4 regions of the Lysinibacillus sp. GW821-FHT14F06 genome follow, and region 4 is predicted to be linked to each of the others. Evidence: riboswitches for the same ligand, from Rfam matches in the RefSeq annotation. Region 4 holds a riboswitch; each other region holds the start of a gene.

What was found. Region 4 has a riboswitch for S-adenosylmethionine ahead of AC1RNS_RS25745 (bifunctional homocysteine S-methyltransferase/methylenetetrahydrofolate reductase). Riboswitches for the same ligand answer to the same signal wherever they lie in the genome.
Region 1: another riboswitch for S-adenosylmethionine. It lies ahead of AC1RNS_RS18050 (cyclase family protein); the one in region 4 lies ahead of AC1RNS_RS25745 (bifunctional homocysteine S-methyltransferase/methylenetetrahydrofolate reductase).
Region 2: another riboswitch for S-adenosylmethionine. It lies ahead of AC1RNS_RS12315 (O-acetylhomoserine aminocarboxypropyltransferase/cysteine synthase family protein); the one in region 4 lies ahead of AC1RNS_RS25745 (bifunctional homocysteine S-methyltransferase/methylenetetrahydrofolate reductase).
Region 3: another riboswitch for S-adenosylmethionine. It lies ahead of AC1RNS_RS11940 (MetQ/NlpA family ABC transporter substrate-binding protein); the one in region 4 lies ahead of AC1RNS_RS25745 (bifunctional homocysteine S-methyltransferase/methylenetetrahydrofolate reductase).

Annotation. Positions count from the first base shown of each region.
Region 1 is NZ_JBXAPF010000022.1:42,736-48,251, reverse strand. It holds gene AC1RNS_RS18065 (YuzC family spore coat inner layer protein) at 1-131, shown strand, start outside; gene AC1RNS_RS18060 (NAD-dependent epimerase/dehydratase family protein) at 652-1,500, opposite strand; gene AC1RNS_RS18055 (aminotransferase-like domain-containing protein) at 1,608-2,951, shown strand; SAM riboswitch class I at 3,054-3,158, shown strand; gene AC1RNS_RS18050 (cyclase family protein) at 3,286-4,023, shown strand; gene AC1RNS_RS18045 (DedA family protein) at 4,064-4,654, opposite strand; gene AC1RNS_RS18040 (Cof-type HAD-IIB family hydrolase) at 4,809-5,516, opposite strand, start outside.
Region 2 is NZ_JBXAPF010000011.1:122,890-128,405, reverse strand. It holds gene AC1RNS_RS12325 (DASS family sodium-coupled anion symporter) at 425-1,906, opposite strand; gene AC1RNS_RS12320 (glycerol-3-phosphate acyltransferase) at 2,103-2,735, opposite strand; SAM riboswitch class I at 2,892-3,005, shown strand; gene AC1RNS_RS12315 (O-acetylhomoserine aminocarboxypropyltransferase/cysteine synthase family protein) at 3,124-4,425, shown strand; gene AC1RNS_RS12310 (hypothetical protein) at 4,807-5,193, shown strand; gene AC1RNS_RS12305 (hypothetical protein) at 5,190-5,459, opposite strand.
Region 3 is NZ_JBXAPF010000011.1:34,159-39,674, forward strand. It holds gene AC1RNS_RS11930 (pyridoxal phosphate-dependent aminotransferase) at 1-1,119, shown strand, start outside; gene AC1RNS_RS11935 (PPC domain-containing DNA-binding protein) at 1,580-2,083, opposite strand; SAM riboswitch class I at 2,306-2,410, shown strand; gene AC1RNS_RS11940 (MetQ/NlpA family ABC transporter substrate-binding protein) at 2,499-3,332, shown strand; gene AC1RNS_RS11945 (methionine ABC transporter ATP-binding protein) at 3,464-4,489, shown strand; gene AC1RNS_RS11950 (methionine ABC transporter permease) at 4,482-5,153, shown strand; gene AC1RNS_RS11955 (enoyl-CoA hydratase/isomerase family protein) at 5,165-5,516, shown strand, end outside.
Region 4 is NZ_JBXAPF010000055.1:8,733-14,248, reverse strand. It holds gene metH (methionine synthase) at 1-876, opposite strand, end outside; gene AC1RNS_RS25745 (bifunctional homocysteine S-methyltransferase/methylenetetrahydrofolate reductase) at 869-2,716, opposite strand; SAM riboswitch class I at 2,803-2,901, opposite strand; gene AC1RNS_RS25740 (protoporphyrinogen oxidase) at 3,027-4,415, opposite strand; partial or broken gene AC1RNS_RS25735 (methyl-accepting chemotaxis protein) at 4,733-5,218, opposite strand; partial or broken gene AC1RNS_RS25730 (protoglobin domain-containing protein) at 5,501-5,516, opposite strand, start outside.

The sequences.
Region 1 (5,516 bases), on a different contig from region 4:
CGGAAGTGGAAAGGTTAATCACATCGACTGGTATTACCACGAAATTTGAAACAAACTATACACCAGATAATATTCGGATAGTGTTTACAGATAGTGAATGTTGTAAGCTTACGTTAGTTTTAAGCTGGTGACACTTTTCTACAAGTGGGCTCTTTTCATAAGAACCCTCTTACTATATTTATCTTGCACCTAAAACATCTAATGAGCATGGTTCTTTTTCTAACAAACGCCTAACTGTATCACTAGATTTTTCTGGTACCACTACAGACATTGTTTGAATTTCGCTAACCAAATCTGACCTGAGTAAGCTTATTTAATTTTACCTTAATGTATAGAGGTCTATATCAATAGAGTAAATAGAAAAGATTAAAAAGAATTGTTAATTTTTCAGCCAGTTATGAATAGCTGTATGTGTCTATATTGTCCTCCTAATTTAAATATAATCTACTTACATGCTTAGGGATGTAATATTGTAGCCCAGAATTCATTAATGTTTGTTCTATTCCTTGATGTCATGTCATCTCAGCTATGGCTACTGGATATCTATATTAGAGAGGACAAGGATTTTTAGAAGGTTATCCTATATAAATAAGTTGTGCACTATTTGAAATTGCTTTTTATTCTATTCGCTGAAGTTGTTCTTGTAAGCACTCATTTTTCACTAATGAAACCCTGTCTCCATGATGGAAATTTTAAATGAAATCCACGCTTTTTGGCTTTTTCATTGGATGCTCCTCTTTCCCATGGTATTTTTCCACTAAGATATTTGGGAGGCAATGCTCTTAGCTGTTCCGCATAAAATCTACCCCATATACTATTTTTAGCAGGTTTATCATCTACTATATTGTATACTCCTTTTTCCCATGCAATAGCCTTTATGGTTGCTGCTACTGCATCTTCAATATGGATAAAAGAGGTGATTCCATCATTTACAGTTATTTCATTGTTAAGATATTGTTGTGCAATTAAGCCTTGAGAAGCATACCATGTACCTGGTCCATAAAGAGCTCCATACCTTAAAATCACTGAGTTTTGAATTTCCTGGATAGCATTCTCTAAAGCCACTATTCCGTCTACCGTTGTTTTTCGTTTACCTGCTGCATTAGTATCCAAAGGTGTCTCTTCAAATGCAATCATGTCACCTGGTTCATATGCCCAAGCAATACTTTGAGCAATTATTCTTTTCACATTATTTTTTTTAGCAGCATCTACTAAATATCGAGTTCCAATTGTTCTTACTTTTGCATTATCCTCAACACTTCCATGCTGAAGTGCCGTAACCTGATGGATAATCATATCTGGTTGAAAATCTTGTAGGATTGTCTCAACATCCTCCCTTTCAAGTATATTTCCAACATAAGCTGTGGCACCTAACGTCTGTAATATATCTACTTTTGCAGTACTGGTTGTCATTCCTCCAACTTTATAGCCATCTTCAACTAAAGCTTTAATAAGTTTTTTTCCAATTACACCAGTTGCACCCGTTACCAAAATTCTCATATTTTGCCCATCCTTTTCATGTTGCTTTCAACAATATCATTGTATGGTTGTTACTTACTCTATACAATAACTATAAAATGAATCTGTACCGGTAAAGGGGTATGTAAATGTTGAAATATCAACAAATTATTACAGATATACTTAACGAAATTGAGCAAGGTATTTTAACACAAGGAGCAAAACTACCTTCTATCCGCGAACTAAAAAACCGATATTTCTGCAGTTCAGAAACCGTGTTAAAAGCATTAAATGAATTAAAATATCAGCATAGAATTTTTTCCATCCCAAAGAGTGGTTTCTATGTACTGTCTACAGCAAATTACGAAAGTGCTGTGAATACAGATTTAATTGATTTTGCTACGGCAATACCCGAAAAAACAATGTTTCCTTATACGGAATTTCAACATTGTTTGAACCAGGCCATTGAAGTTCATCATGATGGCCTTTTCTCTTACGGAATGACTTTTCATGGATTAGACTCCTTAATCTTAGAGATAAAAAAATTACTAGAGCAATATCAGGTGTTTACTAAAAAAGAAGATATTGTGATTACAACTGGCACTCAGCAGGCTCTATACATATTGACAGTAATGCCTTTCCCAAACGAAGGGGATACTATTGTAGTCGAGCAACCTACCTACCACCTGTTTAATCGTTTACTGGAAACAACTGGTATTAAATATATTGGCATTAAGCGTGATGCAAACGGGATAAATCTACAGCAATTAGAAAAAATTTTTTCTGAACATCGTGTAAAATTTTTCTATACTATGCCACGGTTCCATAATCCTTTAGGAACTTCTTTTAGTAAAAAAGACAAATTAAATATATTAGCTCTAGCAAATAAATATAATGTCTATATTGTTGAGGATGATTATGTAGCTGATTTTGATTTAAATACCAAAGCAGATCCTATGTTTGCCTATGATATATGTAATCGTGTTATTTATCTAAAAAGCTTTTCAAAGATTATCTTCCCTGGATTGCGCGTTGGGGCTACCGTACTTCCTAGTCTAATTTCTAAACATTTCCTAGCTTTAAAAAGAGTGGTTGATTATGATACTAGCCTTATAACACAGGGAGCATTGGACCTTTATTTAAAAAGTGGAATGTTTCATTCCCATAGTAGGATGCTGGCCAAAAAGTATGCAGAGAAATCAACTATTTTACATGAGGAGGTACAATATCTAGCCAACTCTTCAATTATTGACTATACACGACCACACTCGCTCGATACTAAGCTCCACATTGTTTTACCACCCAGAATAAATATAGATACTTTAATTCAACATTTACGCATTAAAGATGTGCATATTAAAGCTATTGACGAAAATTACTTAACTAATTTTCACAAGGAAAATATACTCAAAATCGATGCAAGAAATACAAATCTATTCTTGATTGCACAAGGTGTTCAAAAAATATTTACGGCTGTAACAGAGATAATATAGTAGTATTAAATCTTAACCATGTATCCCTATCAAACTTGTAAACTATAAATAAATATGCTAATGTATTTGTAATCGTTATTTCCGAAAATTTTTATATTGCATTTCTTATCAAGAGAGACGGAGGGATTGGCCCTATGAAGTCTCAGCAACCAGCCTATAGGTATGGTGCTAACTCCAATTGGCAAAATATTGCCTTGAAGATGAGAAGACTAACATCAGTTGCTTTGCACAAGAGTCCTCTTCTCCAAGGAGGGCTCTTTTTTATGGTTGTGATCTTAACAAGAAGGACAAGCAGGGAATAACTCATACTATTAATAGAAAGCAGGTAAATACGATGACGAATGAACTTTTACATGCAGTGCAGCTATTGAAATCAAAAAAATGGGTGGATTTAACACATACATTTGGACCAAATTCACCACACTTCTTTATGTTTGAGGACGCAAAGTTTGAAACATTATTTTCTCATGATGATGGCTTTTTTGCGCAGCAATTCTCTTTTCCAGGACAATATGGAACACATATCGATCCACCTATCCACTTTGTAAGGGACACTCGTTTTTTAGAAGAATTGGATTTAAAAGAATTAGTACTACCATTAATCGTGATTGATAAATCGAAGGAAGCCGAACAAAATAATGATTTTACATTAACTGTTCAGGATATTCTTGACTTTGAGGCTGAGCATGGGGAAATTGAAGCAGGTACATTTGTTGCTCTACGTACTGATTGGAGTAAGCGCTGGCCAAATAAGGATGCATTCAATAATAAGGATGCTGAGGGTCATAATCATATACCAGGCTGGGGATTAGAGGCATTACAATTTTTATTCAAAGAACGAAAGGTTAGTGCTATTGGTCACGAGACTTTCGACACTGACTCAGCAGCAGATTTTCGCAAGAATGGTAAGTTAGACGGTGAATATTTTGTACTTGAGCAAGATACTTATCAAATTGAGCTATTAACAAATTTAGATCAGCTACCACCAAAAGGGGCTGTCATTTTCAATATAGTACCGAAACCAGAAAAAGCATCTGGATTCCCTGTTCGTTCATTTGCCATCTTACCTTAAAAATAAATAAGGGTCTCATTCATTTAGAAGAATCAGACCCTTATTTATTTCTTTTTTTGAAAAAATAATAAATGACCAACATTATTATGATGAATACTGCGATAAGATAAATACTGTAGTGAGATAAATAAAATCCTACATAGCGCCATTTCTCACCCAGTACTTTTCCTAATGTAATAAAAGTAAATGTCCAAATAAACGCTCCTGCATAAGCAAAAATGGCAAATTTTCTATATGGATAGTTATTAATTGCTGCAATATATGCGGTAAGATGGCGTACACCTGGAATAAAATAACCTATCAGTAATAAGACAGGCCCTATTTTCGTAAACAATTTTTTAGTAAAATCAATTTTTTGTTTAGTAATATGAATCTTTGGTCCATATTTATGCAATAAAGGTAGCCCGAATCGATACCCTATATAATAACTTAAGGTAATGCCACCAATTGCGCCTATGGTTGCGCTAAGTAATGCTGGAACATGTGCTAGTGTTTCTCGATATACGCTATATCCTACATATGTTAAAAATATTTCATCAGGAATAGGCAACCCAACAATCCCTCCAACTAGGATAAGAATAATGCCAAAATACCCGTAATGTTCAATAAGAGATTGCACATGATGCGCCATAAATTCATCCCACCTATAGCATTATAATCATTTTTTATCGTTAGCTTTATCATACTCAATGTAGTTAACTTTATGAGCACTGTAGCCTCAATCATTTTTTCCTTTGACACCCCTCTAAATTTACTAAAAATATTAGCTTTCAAAAATGACTTACTTAAATTATTTTTAGCTCCTGTAAAGCATGATATATGCCGCCTTCAATGGATTTTTTCGTTATATAATCAGCACTACTTTTCAAAGCCTCACTTCCATTCCCCATTGCAACCCCAAGACCAACCTGTTCTAGCATATCTATATCATTATCGCCATCGCCAAACGCAAGTGCTTCCTCAGGGCTAAAATTAAAATAATCAAGTACAGCCTGTACGGCAATCGATTTGGAAACATCATATTGCAATACATTTGTAATATACGGATGCCATCTTTTAAATTTTAAATGAGGAAATTGTGCTGTATATATTTGCTCAATATCTTTATTAGCATATAAACACATTAGATAAATTTCCTGCTCTACAATATTCTCATGAAATTCAGGAAATTTAGATAAAGATAGTGTTTCTTGCAGAGCTTTTAGTGTCCTTGGCTTGTGTACGTTATTCATAAATAAATGTTCTGTAAAAAATGAAAGACTCTGTTTATTCTCTTCAGCAAAAACTTGAACTGCTTGGACAATATTTTTGTCAATTGATATTTTATGTATTACCTGATTTTGATGCTTAACATACGCTCCGTTAGCGGTTATAAATGTCTCTATTCCTATGCTTCTTAAATTTTGACACATTGATAATGGTCTTCCTGTAGCAGCAACAATGCTAATTCCCCTCTGTTTTAGCTGATGTATTGCCCTCCTAGTGCTTTCTTC
Region 2 (5,516 bases), on a different contig from region 4:
ATAACAAAAGTCTTGAAGGATAGCTAATTTATCCTTCAAGACTTTCGTGTTAATAATAGTATCCAAAAGAAAAGCTCGGGTTGCTCAGGGAACTGATTGTATTGCTCAAAGAAAAGCTCAGATCACCCGAAGAACTGATCGGTTTGACCAAAGAAAGCTCGGGTCACCCGAAAAACTGGTCGGGTTGCTCAAAGAAAAGCTCGGGTCACCCGAAGGACTGATCGGGTTACTCAAAGAAAAGCTCGGGTCACCCGAAGAACTGATCGGGTTGCTCAAAGAAAAGCTCGGGTCACCCATAGAACTGATCGGGTTGCTCAAAGAAAAGCTCGGGTCACCCGTAGAACTGATCGAGTTGCCCAAAGAAAAGCTCAGGCTTCCCAAAGACTTGCCCAGATACTCATTAAAGAGTACTTAATGACTCTATTTACAATAATCCAATCCATTTCCAGTAAGTCATGGAGAACAGAAGCACTAGGATGAAACCAATAATGGTTAATGGAATACCAGATTTCAAGAAATCCTTTGTTGTAAAAGCACCTGTACCATAAGCAAGCATATTTTGTGGTGCGCTTATCGGTAACAGGAATCCAAAGCTAATTACAAATTGCTGCACGATGACGAAACCGACCTGATCAACATTAGTAGTTAATGTGGAGGCCAAAACGATAAACACAGGTACAAGCGCAGATGCTAAGCTTGTCGCACTGGCAAAACCTAAGTGAATAAGAATATTAAATAGTGTAACCAATGCGATTGTTGCTAGTATCGGCATAGTATCTAGACCAAGTGAACCAAACACCTTGTCAGATAACCATGATGCACCTTTCGTATTCAATAAAACTGTGCCTAGCATAATACCTACCGCAAAGACGATAATTGTCCCCCAAGGAATATGAGGCTCAACTTCCTTCCAAGTATAAACACCAATTTTGGGCATTAATAGAATAGCGATGGCAATAATTGTGACTGTTGTTGTGTCGAATGGGTGTAGCTTGCCCTCAGTTGCCCAGAAAAATAGTAAAATCATTGACGTAATGATTAAACGAATTTCTGGAGCTTTTAATGGGCCTAGTTCTGCAAGCTGCTTTTTGATTACCTCTTTACCGCCTTCTATGTTATTAGTTTCAGGCTTAATCAGAGAAATCATAATGAAAAATAAAGCTATAGACATGATAATCGAGAAGGGGGCTGCGTAGAGTAACCAGGTACCCCAAGAAATATCCACATTAAATTGTTCTTGAATAAAATTTAAAGCGACCATATTTTGAGCGGCTGCTGTCTTAATCCCAATATTCCAAATGGAGACGGCCTGTACTGAGGTAATGACAAGTAAGGCAGCGAGTCGGCTATCACGAGGCAAACCAAATGCAGCGACCATTCCAAGTAGTATTGGGACCACTGCTCCGGCACGAGCTGTAGCAGAAGGAACAAAAAATGCGAGTGCTATAGATACTAAAATGGCCCCAAAAACGATTGCTTTTGTTTTAGTCCCTACAAGCGAAAGTATCCATAGGGCAAGTCGTTTATGTAAGTTGGTAATTTGCATCGCTGCTGCTAAAAATAGAGCTGCGGCTACTAGGGCGACTGCAGAATTACTAAATCCACTTAAAGCTAGTTTTAAGGCACCTGCTGTTCCTAATTCTGTTGTTGGATCGTCTATTGACGGAGCAAGTCCTAGTAAAACAGTTACGAGTGCGATAATCATGGCAGAGCTGACAGGATATGAAACTGCTTCCGTTACCCAAAGGATGACTGCGAAAGCTAAGATGGCTAAAGCCCGTTGACCCGCAACAGGTAAATCGCCGCTATTAGGTAAAAAAATAATGATGATTAATGAAGCAAAGGCTAAACCAATCCAAAGTGGCTTCAAATTACGTTTTGCTGCTTCTTGTTGAAGTGTAGACATATTTTCTCATCCTTTCTACAATAAATATGACGATTATTGTCTATAACATCGGTCAGTAAAATGTTTTATTAAGAAAATAATTTGTCTATTTACTGGAGAAAAAATTAATATGTGAAATACTCTTTTTTTACAGCATTAATAGTAAATAAAGAGAAAATATATGGTCATAGAAAAGACAAAAACATCCAAAAAATTATTATTTCTTTTTCTTAAAAGCTGAAGTTACTTTAGGCTCTGTTCCTTTGACTAATCGTTTAATATTTTCTATATGCAAAATGATAGCTATTCCAAAAAGTAGCAAAGCAATGATCGTTGGACCTATCCCAGGAATCCATAAAAAAGTTGCTGTACAAAAAACAAGATAAAACTCTAAAACGCCAACGATTAAATAGTTTGTTGCAAAAGATAAAATGACAAATAAAATAAGTGCAAATAAACCAATTTTCCAATCAACAGCAAGCAAGATTCCTATGATGGAGGCTGTACCTTTACCGCCATTAAAGCCCATATGAAATGGAAAATTATGACCTAGAATGACACCTGCTGCTATGAGATAGATGAAGAGCCAAACCTGTACCTCTGTGTAATGTGTTGCATCTGCTAGATAGAAATGTGCGCCGATAATCGCTAATACACCTTTACCAATATCGATAATCGCTACTAATACCCCATATTTCCATCCTAGGGAAAGGGTTGCATTGGATGCACCTGCATTCCCATGACCAGTCTTTTTTAAATCTACACCGGATAAAAACTGAGCCACTTTAGAGCCATGAAGACAGCCGATAAAATAACCAACAATAATAAATAGAATGATGGTTTTGATCATGAAAATCCTCCTTTCTAAATAAATATTAAAATAGTGTATGCGTTCATATTACGTAAAGAAGCAGACTGAAGTTTCGGAAAAAATAAAATTTTAGTATTGACAGAAAAAAAGTCTATGTTTATACTGTGTAACAACGATGGAAATTGAATCTCAATACTCTTATCAAGAGCGGCGGAGGGATAGGCCCTATGATGCCCGGCAACCAGTAAGTGACATACTTGCTAAGGTGCTAATTCCTACAGATTCTTACTTGGATCTGGCAGATAAGGGGAGGAAAACTTGCAACCGCAACCCTCTTCTTAGCTGAAGGGGGTTTTTGTTTTTCTACTGAAAAAATCCTCCTCATCTCCGGTACCATCGTAAAAAAATAACCACTTGGAGGTATATAATGACAAATTTTAAACCAGAAACATTGCTGTTACATGGTGGCCAAGAGCCAGACCCAGTAACAGGATCTCGTACCGTACCCGTATATCGCTCAACAGCTTTTGTGTTTAAAGACACTGCCCATGCGCAACGTCTTTTTGCCTTAGAGGAAGCTGGTAATATTTACACGCGTATTACGAACCCAACTGTAGATGTATTTGAAAAGCGTGTCGCTTTATTAGAAGGCGGTACTGCAGCAGTAGCACTTTCATCTGGTGCAGCAGCAATAGCATTTTCAATATTAAATCTTGCAGGTGCAGGGGATGAAATTGTTGCAGCTAGCTCTTTATATGGTGGTACTTATAACTTATTTGCTAACACACTACCAAACTATGGTATTAAAACAATTTTTGTAGATGAAACAAATCCTGAGAACTTCAAAGCAGCAATCACTGATAAAACAAAAGCAGTATTCGCTGAAATTTACGGTAACCCAAGTTTAAAAGTACTGGACATTGAAGCAGTGGCTAATATTGCACATGAAAGCGGCTTACCATTAATTATTGATAGTACATTTGCTTCACCATATGGCTCTACACCAATTGACTTCGGTGCCGATATCGTTGTTCACTCCGCAACAAAATGGATTGGTGGACATGGAACAACTTTAGGTGGCGTTGTCGTTGATGCAGGGAAATTTGATTGGACTCGTGGTCGTTTCCCAGGATTCACTGAGCCAGATGCTTCCTATCATGGTATCAGATATGGTATAGACACAGCAGCAGCTGCATTTGCTACAAAACTGCGTGTACAATTACTACGTGACTTCGGACCAACATTAAGTGCTGATGCAGCATTTAATTTATTACAAGGTTTAGAAACGCTTCATTTGCGTATCCCTAAACATAACGAAAATGCTTTAGCAGTAGCTGAATATTTACGAAACCACCCATCTGTGGAATATGTAAATTATAATGGCTTAGAAGATTTTCCTACACATGATTTAGCTAAAAAATATTTAAGAAATGGCTTCGGTTCTGTGCTTACATTTGGCATTAAAGGTGGACGTGAAGCAGGGCGTAAATTAATCGATAGTGTGAAATTATTCTCCCACGTAGCTAATGTAGGGGATGCTAAATCATTAATAATTCATCCAGCTTCTACTACACATCAGCAACTATCAGCAGAAGAGCTAATTCAAACTGGCGTAACCGAGTCGCTCATTCGCTTATCAATCGGTTTAGAGGCAGTAGAGGATATTATTGCAGATTTAGAACAAGCTATTGAGCAAGTAACAGCTTCACAACAAAAGGTTGAAGCATAAAATATCGGCTAATGTTGTGGCGTTTACGTATTTTCTCATTCGATAAGCCTCATTTGGTAATGCGTAAAACGTTGCTACATCAAGCACTTATCTCATTTGATAAATTATCTGAAATTTTTTATAAATAATACCTAGTAATTTTATAAGTATTATTGACTTAGATAAAACCATGTTGTATACTAGGAAATAAGTTAAGCGTTCGAAAGGCTACCAACCTAGAACCAATTTCCAGCACTGACTTTTTGATCGGTTAGGTGCTCCAAATGATACTATGATTCCATTCGTTTTCATAAGTGCTCCCCCACTTTTGAAATATATATGAGTAGCTGCCAAGCCAGCAGCTACTCTCACTAAAAAACTGATGATAAAGGAGTGTTTTAAATGGGAAATGTTTATAGTGCACAAAACATTGCATCTTATCTTATTTACGAACTAAATGAAGGTCATGTGTTTGTGAACAACATGTCCATTCAAAACATACTGGCATCAGTTGAAAGTAAGTGGCAACAAACTTTTGGACATTCTGCTTTTGAGGAAAATGTTTATGCAAAAGAGGAAGGCTATACAGTAAAAGAAGTTTTTGAGGCATATGAAGAATATGGAATGAGTCATATTCATCTACCTGCGACAGAGTTTTATTTAAAATACGGTACATTTCAACTAGTTGAACGTACGTATGCTATACCAAATTTTACACAAGATGAAATAGGACTTGTTCAGCAAGCTATTAAACAATCTCGTTATCAGTTGTTAATAAAAGCTAGTTAATTCTCCCTCATATATTTGAGCTCATTCTCTGCTGCTACAGGGAATGAGCTTTTTAATTGAACAGAAAAAGGGAGTAAGCTATTTTTGTAAATAATTTTATGGCTATCTATCAAAAGAACAATTTTTATAGATGTTGTAACATACATATATAATAGAAGAAAGACAATCCTTTTATCAATTTCGCCTTGGCGTAATTGTTGCTGTCGCTTCGCTTTCGCACAGATAAACAATGCGTCAGGATTTTGAATTGTGCCTGCACAATTCATTCCTTCTAAAAATCCGTGACATTCGCCGGAGGCTTTATCTTCATTCAGTAAGTGTTT
Region 3 (5,516 bases), on a different contig from region 4:
CAAAAAGTAAATGCTGCCTTAGCTGAAGGTCGTGATGTTATTAATCTAGGTCAGGGAAATCCTGATCAACCTACTCCTCCACATATTATTAAGGCTCTACAGGAGGCAGCTGAAAATCCCCTTAATCATAAATATCCACCGTTTCGCGGCATTGCTGAATTACGCCAGGCTGCAGCCAATTTCTACAAACGTGAATACAATGTAGACATTGATCCCGACACAGAAGTGGCTATTCTCGGTGGTACAAAAATCGGCCTTGTTGAATTACCTTTAGCTATATTAAATCCTGGGGATACAATGCTATTACCCGATCCTGGCTATCCTGATTACTTATCAGGGGTTGTATTAGGGGATGTAAATGTTGAAGTACTGCCACTTTTTGCAGAGAATAGCTTCCTTCCCGATTACACAGCTTTATCTGATAGTATAAAAGAACAGGCGAAACTTCTATATCTGAATTACCCTAATAATCCAACTGGTGGTACTGCAACAAATGAATTTTTCGAGGAAACCGTTCGCTTTGCAAAAGAGCATAATATCATCGTTTCACATGATTTTGCCTATGGGGCAATTGGATTTGATGGAAACAAACCTGTTAGCTTCCTACAGGCAGATGGTGCTAAAGATGTTGGAATTGAAATGTATACACTATCCAAAACATACAATATGGCAGGGTGGCGCATTGGCTTTGCAGTTGGGAATGCTGATATTATTGCTGCTATCAATCTAATACAAGATCACCTTTTTTGCAGTCAATTCCCTGCTGTACAACAAGCAGCGGCGATTGCACTCTCAGCATCACAGGAATGTGCAGACGAGCTCAGAGCCACTTATGAACGTCGACGAAATGTCCTAATCGAAGAGGCTCAGCGTATTGGCTGGCATGTAACTGCACCTAAGGGCTCTTTTTTTGCATGGCTCCCCGTTCCAGTAGGCTATACAAGTGAACAATTTGCAGATCTCTTACTCGACAAGGCAGATATTGCTGTAGCAGCAGGAAATGGCTTTGGACAATATGGTGAGGGCTATGTCCGCGTTGGCTTACTTGTAAGCGAAGAGCGTTTACGTGAAGCCATAAATCGAATCGAACAATTAAATTTATTTAACTTCTTTCAGTAGAAGTCTCCCACCTCTATAGGTGGTGAGATGAATGCGAATTTAAGCTACTTTTCAGAGGTGTCCAAACACCCGCTGAAATAGAGGAACTCAGTCTAAGAACTCCACGTCCTATGGCAATTTATCTGTGCGAAAGCGAAGCGACAGCAACACGGTTTTATCTGTGCGAAAGCGAAGCGACAGCAGCAACAACACACGACTTGAGACCAACATCATGTTGCTGCCGCTGCGTTAGCACTATGCTTTCGCACAAAAAACATCTGTTGGCCCAAAGCCTCTGGCGGATGTCACAGAATCGAAAAGGAGTTAATAAAGGATGTATCGCATCCATGCGATAACGGCTAACTGCCTGCATCACGCTGGCCTTAGCACAAAGCCGATTCTGGACGCAATTATGCCGAGGAATAATTGATATAATCAAATTAAAAAAACTGTTCTACAGCAATGCCATAGAACAGTTTTTTCATTTCTCAATCTTTCTTGGACTCTGTAAGTCTTTTTCTAAGGGATAAAATTGAACATGTCCTGTTTCATCATCAAATTGGCGAATATGCTGAATGCCCTGTACCTCTGCTAAAACGATATCGGCTGTAATCACAATATTCCCCCCCTTCACCAAATGTCCTCCCGATACTTGGCCCCATTGATCACTCATTGATCCATGAAGATGTGTCTCATATTCCCCATCACGTTTACACACAACACCAGCACCTTGAATAAATTCAAGCGGGCCCTCTTTTTTAACCACTTCACAGAAACGGACATTGATTTTAGATGTCTCATCCGGTACTAAATAAACAAAACTACTTTTTTGAAAACTGCCAATACAGCTAACAAGGGTAGCCGACTCAATATCGTTCTCTTGACAGATAGCCTCTATACCCTCGATAATATCAGTTCCCATTAAAATACGAGCACTAATCACTTTTCCAAATGCTCCAACTCCATAATTTACTCTTATAGACATCTATACACCTCTTTTTGCTTATACATTTATTATCGTTACCAAATATAGCTCACTTGATAAGTTCCTCTATAAAATTCATGACATCCTCTGGGGCTTTACCTGATTCAGCGGACATACAAACATCCATTAAATCAAAATTAAATAAAAAATTAAAATATTTATTGACTAATAATAACCTATAATTTATATTAGTTCTATCGGATTTATAAAAATACTATATATCTCTTATCAAGAGTAGCTGAGGGACTGGCCCTATGAAGCTCGGCAACCTCCTTTTTAAAGGAAGGTGCTAAATCCTGCAAACGATCATCGTTTGATAGATAAGAGAGGACGTTTTTTCATGAGCCTCTCTTAGTTTATAAGAGAGTTTTTTTATTTTTAAAAATCGATACAACAAACTTTGGAGGTCATTTTCATGAAGAAACGAAACAAATTTTTATTAGGCTTAGCAGGTTTTACATTAGCAGCAGCATTAGTAGGCTGTGGTACAAAAGAAGATAGTAAAGGCGATCAAGGTAAGGCTATTGATGAAAATAAGATCGTAGTAGGTGTCACTTCTGGTCCACATGAACAAATTGCAGAGATTGCAGCTAAAGTGGCAAAGGAAAAAGGCTTGGAAGTAGAGCTTAAATCCTTCTCTGACTATGTTTTGCCTAATACTTCATTAGCTGAAGGTGATCTTGATGCAAACAGCTATCAGCACAAGCCTTTCTTAGATACATTTAATAAAGATCATGATACAGACTTAGTACCAGTAGGAAAAACTATTCTGAATCCAATGGGTGTTTACTCTGAAAAATATAAATCTTTTGATGAAATACCGGACGGTGCAACATTTGGTTTACCAAATGATCCAACAAACGGTGCTCGTGCGCTGTTCGTCCTGCAAGAGGCTGGCTTTATTAAATTAAAAGAAGGTGCTGGCCTAACAGCGTCTATCCGTGATGTTGAGGAAAACAAGAAAAATTTAAAATTCATAGAGTTAGAGGCTGCACAAATTCCAAAGCAGCTTAGTGAGGTTGATGTAGCGGCTATTAATACAAACTTTGCGCTTGAGGCTGGCATTAATCCTAAAGAGGATTCTATCCTTTTAGAATCTACTGACTCTCCTTATGTAAACTATATTGTAGTACGTGCCGAAAATGAGAACGATCCAACCATTAAAAAATTCGTTGAAGCTTATCAATCTGATGAAGTACGTAAATTTATTGAAGATGAATTTAAAGGATCTGTCATTGCAAGCTGGTAAACAGTAGTGAAACTTTAATCAGCAGGGATTTTCCACAGATTATTAGTTTAAATGCAGGATAAAATAGAGAATCTGCGAGACTCCTCTGGGAAAGCGAGCAGATTCTTGCTTTTTAGAAAGGAGACATCCATATGATTCGGTTAAAAAATATATCCAAAGAATTTAAAACAAAAAAAGGTATTGTCAGAGCAGTTGATGGGATTAACCTTCATGTTAAAAAAGGTGAAATTCATGGAGTCATTGGCTATAGTGGTGCAGGTAAAAGCACACTTATTCGCTGTGTTAACCTATTGGAACGCCCAACTGCAGGAAAAGTTTGGATCAACAATGTGGATATTACTTCCCTTTCCCTTAATGATCTTCGTAAGACTCGTCAAAAAATCGGGATGATTTTTCAGCATTTTAATCTCTTAAAAACAGCAACCGTTTATAACAATATAGCTGTCCCATTAAAGCTACTTGGCTATAACGATACCGAAGTGAAAAATCGTGTGGCGAAATATGCTGAAATTGTTGGCTTAACAGAAAAATTAGAGAGCTTTCCAAGTCAGCTTTCAGGTGGTCAAAAACAACGTGTTGCTATTGCACGTGCGTTGGCACAAGAACCTGAAATCTTACTAAGTGATGAAGCGACTAGTGCACTTGATCCAGAAACAACAGAAGCCATTCTTGAACTACTATTGAAAATTAATCGTGAGCTGGGCATTACTATATTACTTATTACGCATGAAATGAATGTCATACAAAAAATCTGCGATGACGTATCTGTTCTTGAAGCAGGGAAAGTTGTGGAATATGGTTCAGCTATTGATCTTTTTGCGAAGCCACAGCATCCAACAACGAGAAAGTTCTTGAGCACGATTTCACAGCGCAATCTATCTCTTTCCCTTATTCAGCAGCTCAATGTTTCAGGGAGTGTTATTCGTCTAACATTTCTCGGCGAAAGTACTGGAAAACCGTTATTGGCAGAGGTCAGCAAAGTTTACGATGTTCAGCCAAATATTTTAACTGCCAATATTATTGAATTAAAAAATGGCATCGTCGGAAATATCGTCGTTCATTTAAATGGTGAAACGCATATTGTACAAAAGGCATTAACGTATTTCACAGAAAATGGCGTAGCCGTAGAAGAATTAGGAGGCGACCAAAATGGATAGTATTCAAAGCTTCTTTACAGATTGGTCAGATGTTATTGGGAAATCAATTATCGAAACCTTCCAAATGGTCGGAATTTCTTTATTCTTTTCCATAGTCATTGGAATTCCATTAGGACTTTTAATTGTTTTAACACGTCCTGGTCAATCTTTCGAAAATAAATTTCTTTATCAATTTTTCAATTTATTCATTAATATAATTCGCTCTGTTCCATTTATCATTTTACTCTTCTTTATTTTACCGTTTACAAAACTAATTGTTGGGACAACTATTGGTGTGAAAGGTGTGATTGTACCACTTGTTGTTTATACGGCACCTTATATCGCACGACTGATGGAGACAGCACTTTTAGAAGTGGACCCAGGTGTTGTAGAGGCTTATACAGCAATGGGCATTAAACGTCGTCATATCATCTGGAATGTTTTATTACGCGAGGCTCGCCCTTCTATTATTTTAGGCTTAACCATTGCCACAATTGGTCTTATTGGAGCAACGGCAATGGCAGGTATGGTTGGTGCGGGTGGTTTAGGTGATCTTGCTTACCGTTATGGTCATTTACGCTATGAGGTCGATGTTATGTATGCGACCGTCTTTATTTTAATCATCCTTGTTCAGAGTATTCAATCTATTGGCAATCGATTTGCAGCAAAACTTAAGAAGGATTAAGGAGGAGCACTGTGACAAAGGAAATTTATATAGAGAAAAATGGTTATATAGCAACTTTAGTAATTAATCGTCCTGAGAAACGTAACTCTTTATCAAGGGAAATGTTTCAGGCTATTTTGGATGAGCTTAGTCATTTAAGCTCTGACCCTTCTATTAAACTTTTAATTGTCCGCGGCGTGAATGAAGTAGCCTTTTCTTCAGGGGCAGATATTAGTGAGTTTTTAGATATTCGTTATGCAGCTGACAATGCGAAGGCATACAATGATTTAGCATTAAGGGCAATTGATGCACTCTATAAATTTCCGCACCCAACCATAGCTATGATACAGGGCTTAGCGATTGGTGGCGGCTTAGAGTTAGCAA
Region 4 (5,516 bases):
TCCACAGCAGCCTCCTACAATGTTCAACCATCCCTTTTCAGCAAAGCCTTTTAGCTTTTGTGACAGTGACTCTGGTGATTCATGGTAGCAGCCCTCCTCGTCCGGTAAGCCTGCATTTGGGTAACAGCTTATATACCCCGTTGAAAGCTCTGCTAATGAACGAATATGATCCGTCATAAATTCTGGACCTGTCGCACAGTTCAAACCTACAGATAGTGGTTTAATATGCTCGATAGAAATGTAGAATGCATCAATGGATTGTCCTGCAAGTGTCGTTCCCATCGGTTCAATTGTTCCTGATATCATCACAGGCAGCTCTTTGCCAGTCACTTCAAATGCGCGAGATACTCCTAAAGTACCTGCCTTAACATTGAGCATATCCTGGCTGGTTTCTAGCAATAATACATCTGCTCCAGCTTCAATTAATGCCTTTGCCTGTACATAGAAGTTTTCTTCTAGTTCATCAAAGGTAATTCCACCTGTCACTGATAAGGTTTTTGTAGTAGGCCCCATCGCTCCTGCTACAAAACGCGGCCAATCAGAGGTAGAAAAATCATCCACTGCCTTACGTGCTATTTCTACAGCACGCTTATTGATTTCCTCTGCCTTCGCCCCCAGATCATATTCATTTAATACAAGAGGAGTGCCTCCAAATGTATTTGTACAAATAATATCTGCCCCAGCCTCTAAATATTTTCTATGAACCTTTTCAAGCACATCCGGTCTAGTTAGTACAAGATTTTCATTACAGCCATCATATTCCTCGCCACCGAAATCCTCAGCTGATAAGTTTTCATTCTGTAGCATTGTCCCCATTGCGCCATCAAGAATTAAAATTCGTTTCTCTAGTTGCTCTTCAATCAAATGCTTAGCCATTTATACTTACCCCTTTTTTTTGTTCATCCAATTGCTCAATAAATTTCATTAGTTCTAGTGTCATATCATAGCGTAGGAATGGTGTAATAAGATAAATACCATTGAAATATTGTGCAGCTACCTCTACTAATTCCTTAGCAATTGCAATTCCCTCAAGCGTTGCGCGCTCCTTATCCTCGCCACAAGCCTTCATACGTGCTAAGGCTTCTTCAGATAATTTAATGCCTGGTACTTCATGATGTAAGAACTCCGCACTTTTATAGCTCGTTACTGGCATAATCCCTATATAGATTGGTGCTTCTAAATGCTTTGTTGCCTCATAAATTTCTATAATTTTTTCCTTTGTATAGACAGGTTGTGAAATAAAATAATCTGCTCCATGCTCAATTTTCTTTTCTAATCGAGATACAGCTCGGTCTAATACACGTACATTCGGATTGAACGCAGCGGCTACAGAGAAATTCGCCTTTTGACGCAGCGGCTTCCCTGAAAATGATACACCTTCATTTAACTGTTTGATTAATTGGATCAGCTCCATTGATGATACGTCATAAACACTTGTTGCCCCTGGGAAATCGCCAACCTTTGTTGGATCTCCAGTCACCGCTAATATATCATGAATCCCTAGTGCATTTAAGCCCATTAAATGGGATTGCAGGCCAATTAAATTACGATCTCGGCATGTAATATGTGTTAACGGACGTACCCCATGTGTTTCTTTCAACAATGCGCCCATTGCCACATTACTTATTCTTGGAGACGCGAGCGAATTATCTGCCATCATAACCACATCTGCGCCTGCTTCATATAATTTTTTAGCACCTTTAATAAAGCCATCGATTTCTAAATGTCTCGGTGTATCCAACTCAACAATAACCGAGCGTTGACGTTTTACTTTTAAATGCAGAGGCTCAAATCTTGATGGTTCTGCCTCACGTACAATCTCTACTTTTTCAGGCTTCGCTAATTTTTCTTCTACCGGAGATAATTCCTCTAAGTATTTTTTCGCTGCAGCAATATGCTTTGGCGTCGTACCACAGCACCCTCCTATTAAACGTACACCTTGATCTCGAAGTGCTACGGCTGCTCGACCAAAATAGTCTGTCTCAGACTCATAAACAACCCGACCATCTTCTAAGTCTAGAAGAGATGCATTTGGATATGCTGACATAAATGCCTTTTCAGGAAGTTCTACACCTTCAAATGCTTGAATCGTATGGAATGGACCTAAACGACAGTTAACACCTACGATATCAGCGCCAAGTGCCTCAAGCTCATGTAGAGCGTAATTTAAACTCTTTCCATTTTGCAATACTCCCGGTTCATGCATTGAAACTTGCGCAATTATTGGCAACTTGGTTTTTGCTCGAAGCATCTTTAATGTTGCTGTTAATTCTTCAAAATCATAATAGGTTTCGAGTAAAAGTCCATCTGGATTCCCAGCAAGTAAGACAGTTGCTTGCTCTTCCACGGTCGATAAAATTTCTTCTAACGTTGCATCGCTTTTTCGGATGCCTCGAATTCCTCCAATAGTTCCTAAAACAAATTGGCCACCATCTGCAGCAGCTCGCTTTGCAATCGTAATAGCAGCTTCATTAAACTGTTGAACACGCGATTCTAATCCATAGCGTGCTAATTTTATGGCATTCGCTCCATAAGTATTTGTTTGAATAATATCGGCTCCAGCCGCGATGTACTCTCTATGAATCTTTTCAATTAATTCTGGTCTTTGAACATTCATTTCCTCATGACAGTACTCCAAGCCATAACCGTATAATACCGTACCAATTGCACCATCTGCTGTCAGAACATGCGTTTTTAACTTTTCAAGCAATCCCATAAAACTAGCCCCTCTTCCTATTTTTCTATAATAAAAAAGCCTTCTTTAACACAAAGAAGGCTTTTACGTTTCGTAATTGTTGTTCCTTCTCATCTTTGACCATAGGGTCTTCTGGATTTAGCACCTGACAAAAGTTGGTTGCTGAAGCATCATAGGGCCAGTCCCTCAGCTTCTCTTGATAAGAATTTAGTATGAATTTTTTAAATAATTAAAAGAATCATATCGTTAACAAACGTTTGAGTCAAGACTATTTCACGTAACAAAGGATATTTCAAACGAAAAATATAATTTTTTGTCTTATATTCTGCAATTAAGAGAGTTTTTCAGCAATATTCTCCCCAATTTTTTTACCGTTTTGAATACAAGCACCTATACCTACACCAAAATAAGAGCAGCCCGCAATGGATAAATTCGGATAATTTGTTTCGAGCTCTTGTAATAAACCCTGTAATGCCTCACGATGCGCTAAATCATACTTTGGCATTTGATCAATCCATCTACTCACATTTACGACATTTGGTTTTTCTTCAATCCCCAAGCTTTTTCTTACATCCTCTAGGGCAACAACTGTTAATTCTTCATCTGTCATCGTAAGTAATTTCTCATACACAGGGTTAATGCTTTTATAGAAGATTCGAACGAGTAATTGCTCATTTGCTGAAGTATGCTTCCACTTGCGGCTTGTCCATGTCGCTGCATTACAGATTACATCCGAATTATGTGACACAATAAAGCCTGTTCCATCAGCTGGCAATCTATTATCAGGTATATCAAATCCTAAATAAATTGTAATGGCTGAGGCAGTATTGAACTGTTCAAAATAACGGTTCAATGTTTCATCCGTTAATAGGCTCTGTACAGCTTCATTAGGTAATGCTAAAACAACATGATCTGCATCAATGATCGTATCATTTGCCAAAGTAACTCGGTAGTGATTTTCCTGCTTGTTGACACTAGTAGTGGTAATTCCCTTTAAAATTTCTACATCAGTTAACATTTCTTCAAGACGATCAATTAAAGACGATAAACCATTTTTAAACGAAATAAACTTTTTATTAGCAGCTTTTACAAATTGTTCTCGATTTGCATCAAAACCTTTAATGATACTTCCATACTCATTTTTATAATCAATTAAATAAGGTAAAGTGGAAGCAATCGATAGTTGATGTAAATCTCCTGAATACACTCCTGCAAGTACTGGCGCTATTTGGTTTTGGACAAGCTCCTCTCCTAAATAATACGTTAAAAATTCTCCAATAGAGCTGTCCTTTGTAAAGCCCACATTTGGCATTGTCAAATCCCTTAACGCTACTTTTTTACCTTCTTCGGATACAAGTGTACTTTCTTCCAGAGAGTGTAAGCTCATTGGAATACCGAACGTCGAATCTGCCGGAATGGCATGGAGCTCATTATTTGTGTATATATAGGAAATCCCAGTTTCGTTATATACCAAATCCTTCTCAAAATTAAGCTCTTCAACAAGCTCCATAACACCTTTATGACGAGCTACAATCGAATCTGCCCCTGTTTCCATAATGAATCCCTGTTCGTAATCAGAGTGTAACTTACCCCCTAGATATGTATTTTTTTCAACAAGCACAAGCTTTACATCTAAATTTTTCTCCTTCACTTGACGCTGCAAATAATGCATCGTACATAAACCCGTAATACCGCCGCCTAATACAACCACTGTTTCCATATTAACCGCCCCTAATTTTTGTTGTCTTCCTTTAGTATAAACTCTTTTTATTGAAAATTACGCTAAACCCTTTACAAATTTAGCAAAAATGGAGCTATCCAGTGGTTAGGATAGCTCCATTTCTATGACTAAAGTATGTATCTTTCCATGATGAAACGAAAAAATACTTTTAACTTACAATCTCGGACATCTGCTTGTTACATTACACAACCTATATATTACCTCACGAACCATTAAATTACACATATTGATGCTTGTTATAGTGTTTACAGGCTGTAGATTTTCGTTTGCCCCAATAAAAATATCCTTGCCGTGAATTAATTTAAGTGTTGGGCAACATTTGCTAATTTCTCGGCTGAATTTGTTACTTCTTCAAAGGCAACTCCCAGCTCATTAAGAATCTCTGCTATTGTTAATACTTCTTTTTCCATACTATCATTCTGTTCTTTTGCTTCTGTCATTGATTCTAATATCTTCGTAAATTGCCCTTCTGTTTGAACCATATTTTCCTTGCCAGATATGACCTCTTCTTGAATATTATTAAGAGAGTGTGTTAACTTATCTGTCCGTTCATTTGTTTTTTGTAACAACATGGCTACTGATGTTACAGAATCTTTTGTTTGAATTGATAGTTTTCGAACCTCATCTGCAACTATATTAAAGCCTTTACCCGCTTCTCCAGCACGGGCTGCTTCTATAGCTGCGTTTAAAGCTAACAAATTGGTCTGGTTGGCAATAGTGGTAACAACACTCATAATTGATTCCATTTCTTTTGACATACCAGTCAACTGTTCAATATTCTCAGTTATATCCTTCAGCAACTCAATAATATTACACATATTTTGTGATTGACTCTTTATTCGTTCTCGCCCCTCTAATGCCTGCTTCTCAGCCATCGCCGACACTAAAAGTGAGTTTTTGGCAAACTGTTTAATTTCATCGGATTGCTTGCTTATTCGATGAAATGAGATATTTGTTTCATGGGATATTGAAGCAAGACTTTCTGTAGACGCTACGATTTCCTTCTCCACTGCTTCCTTTTTCCGTTCCATATTCTCTTTGTGCTGCTCAACAGTATTTTCAAAGGCTTCTAATACTAAT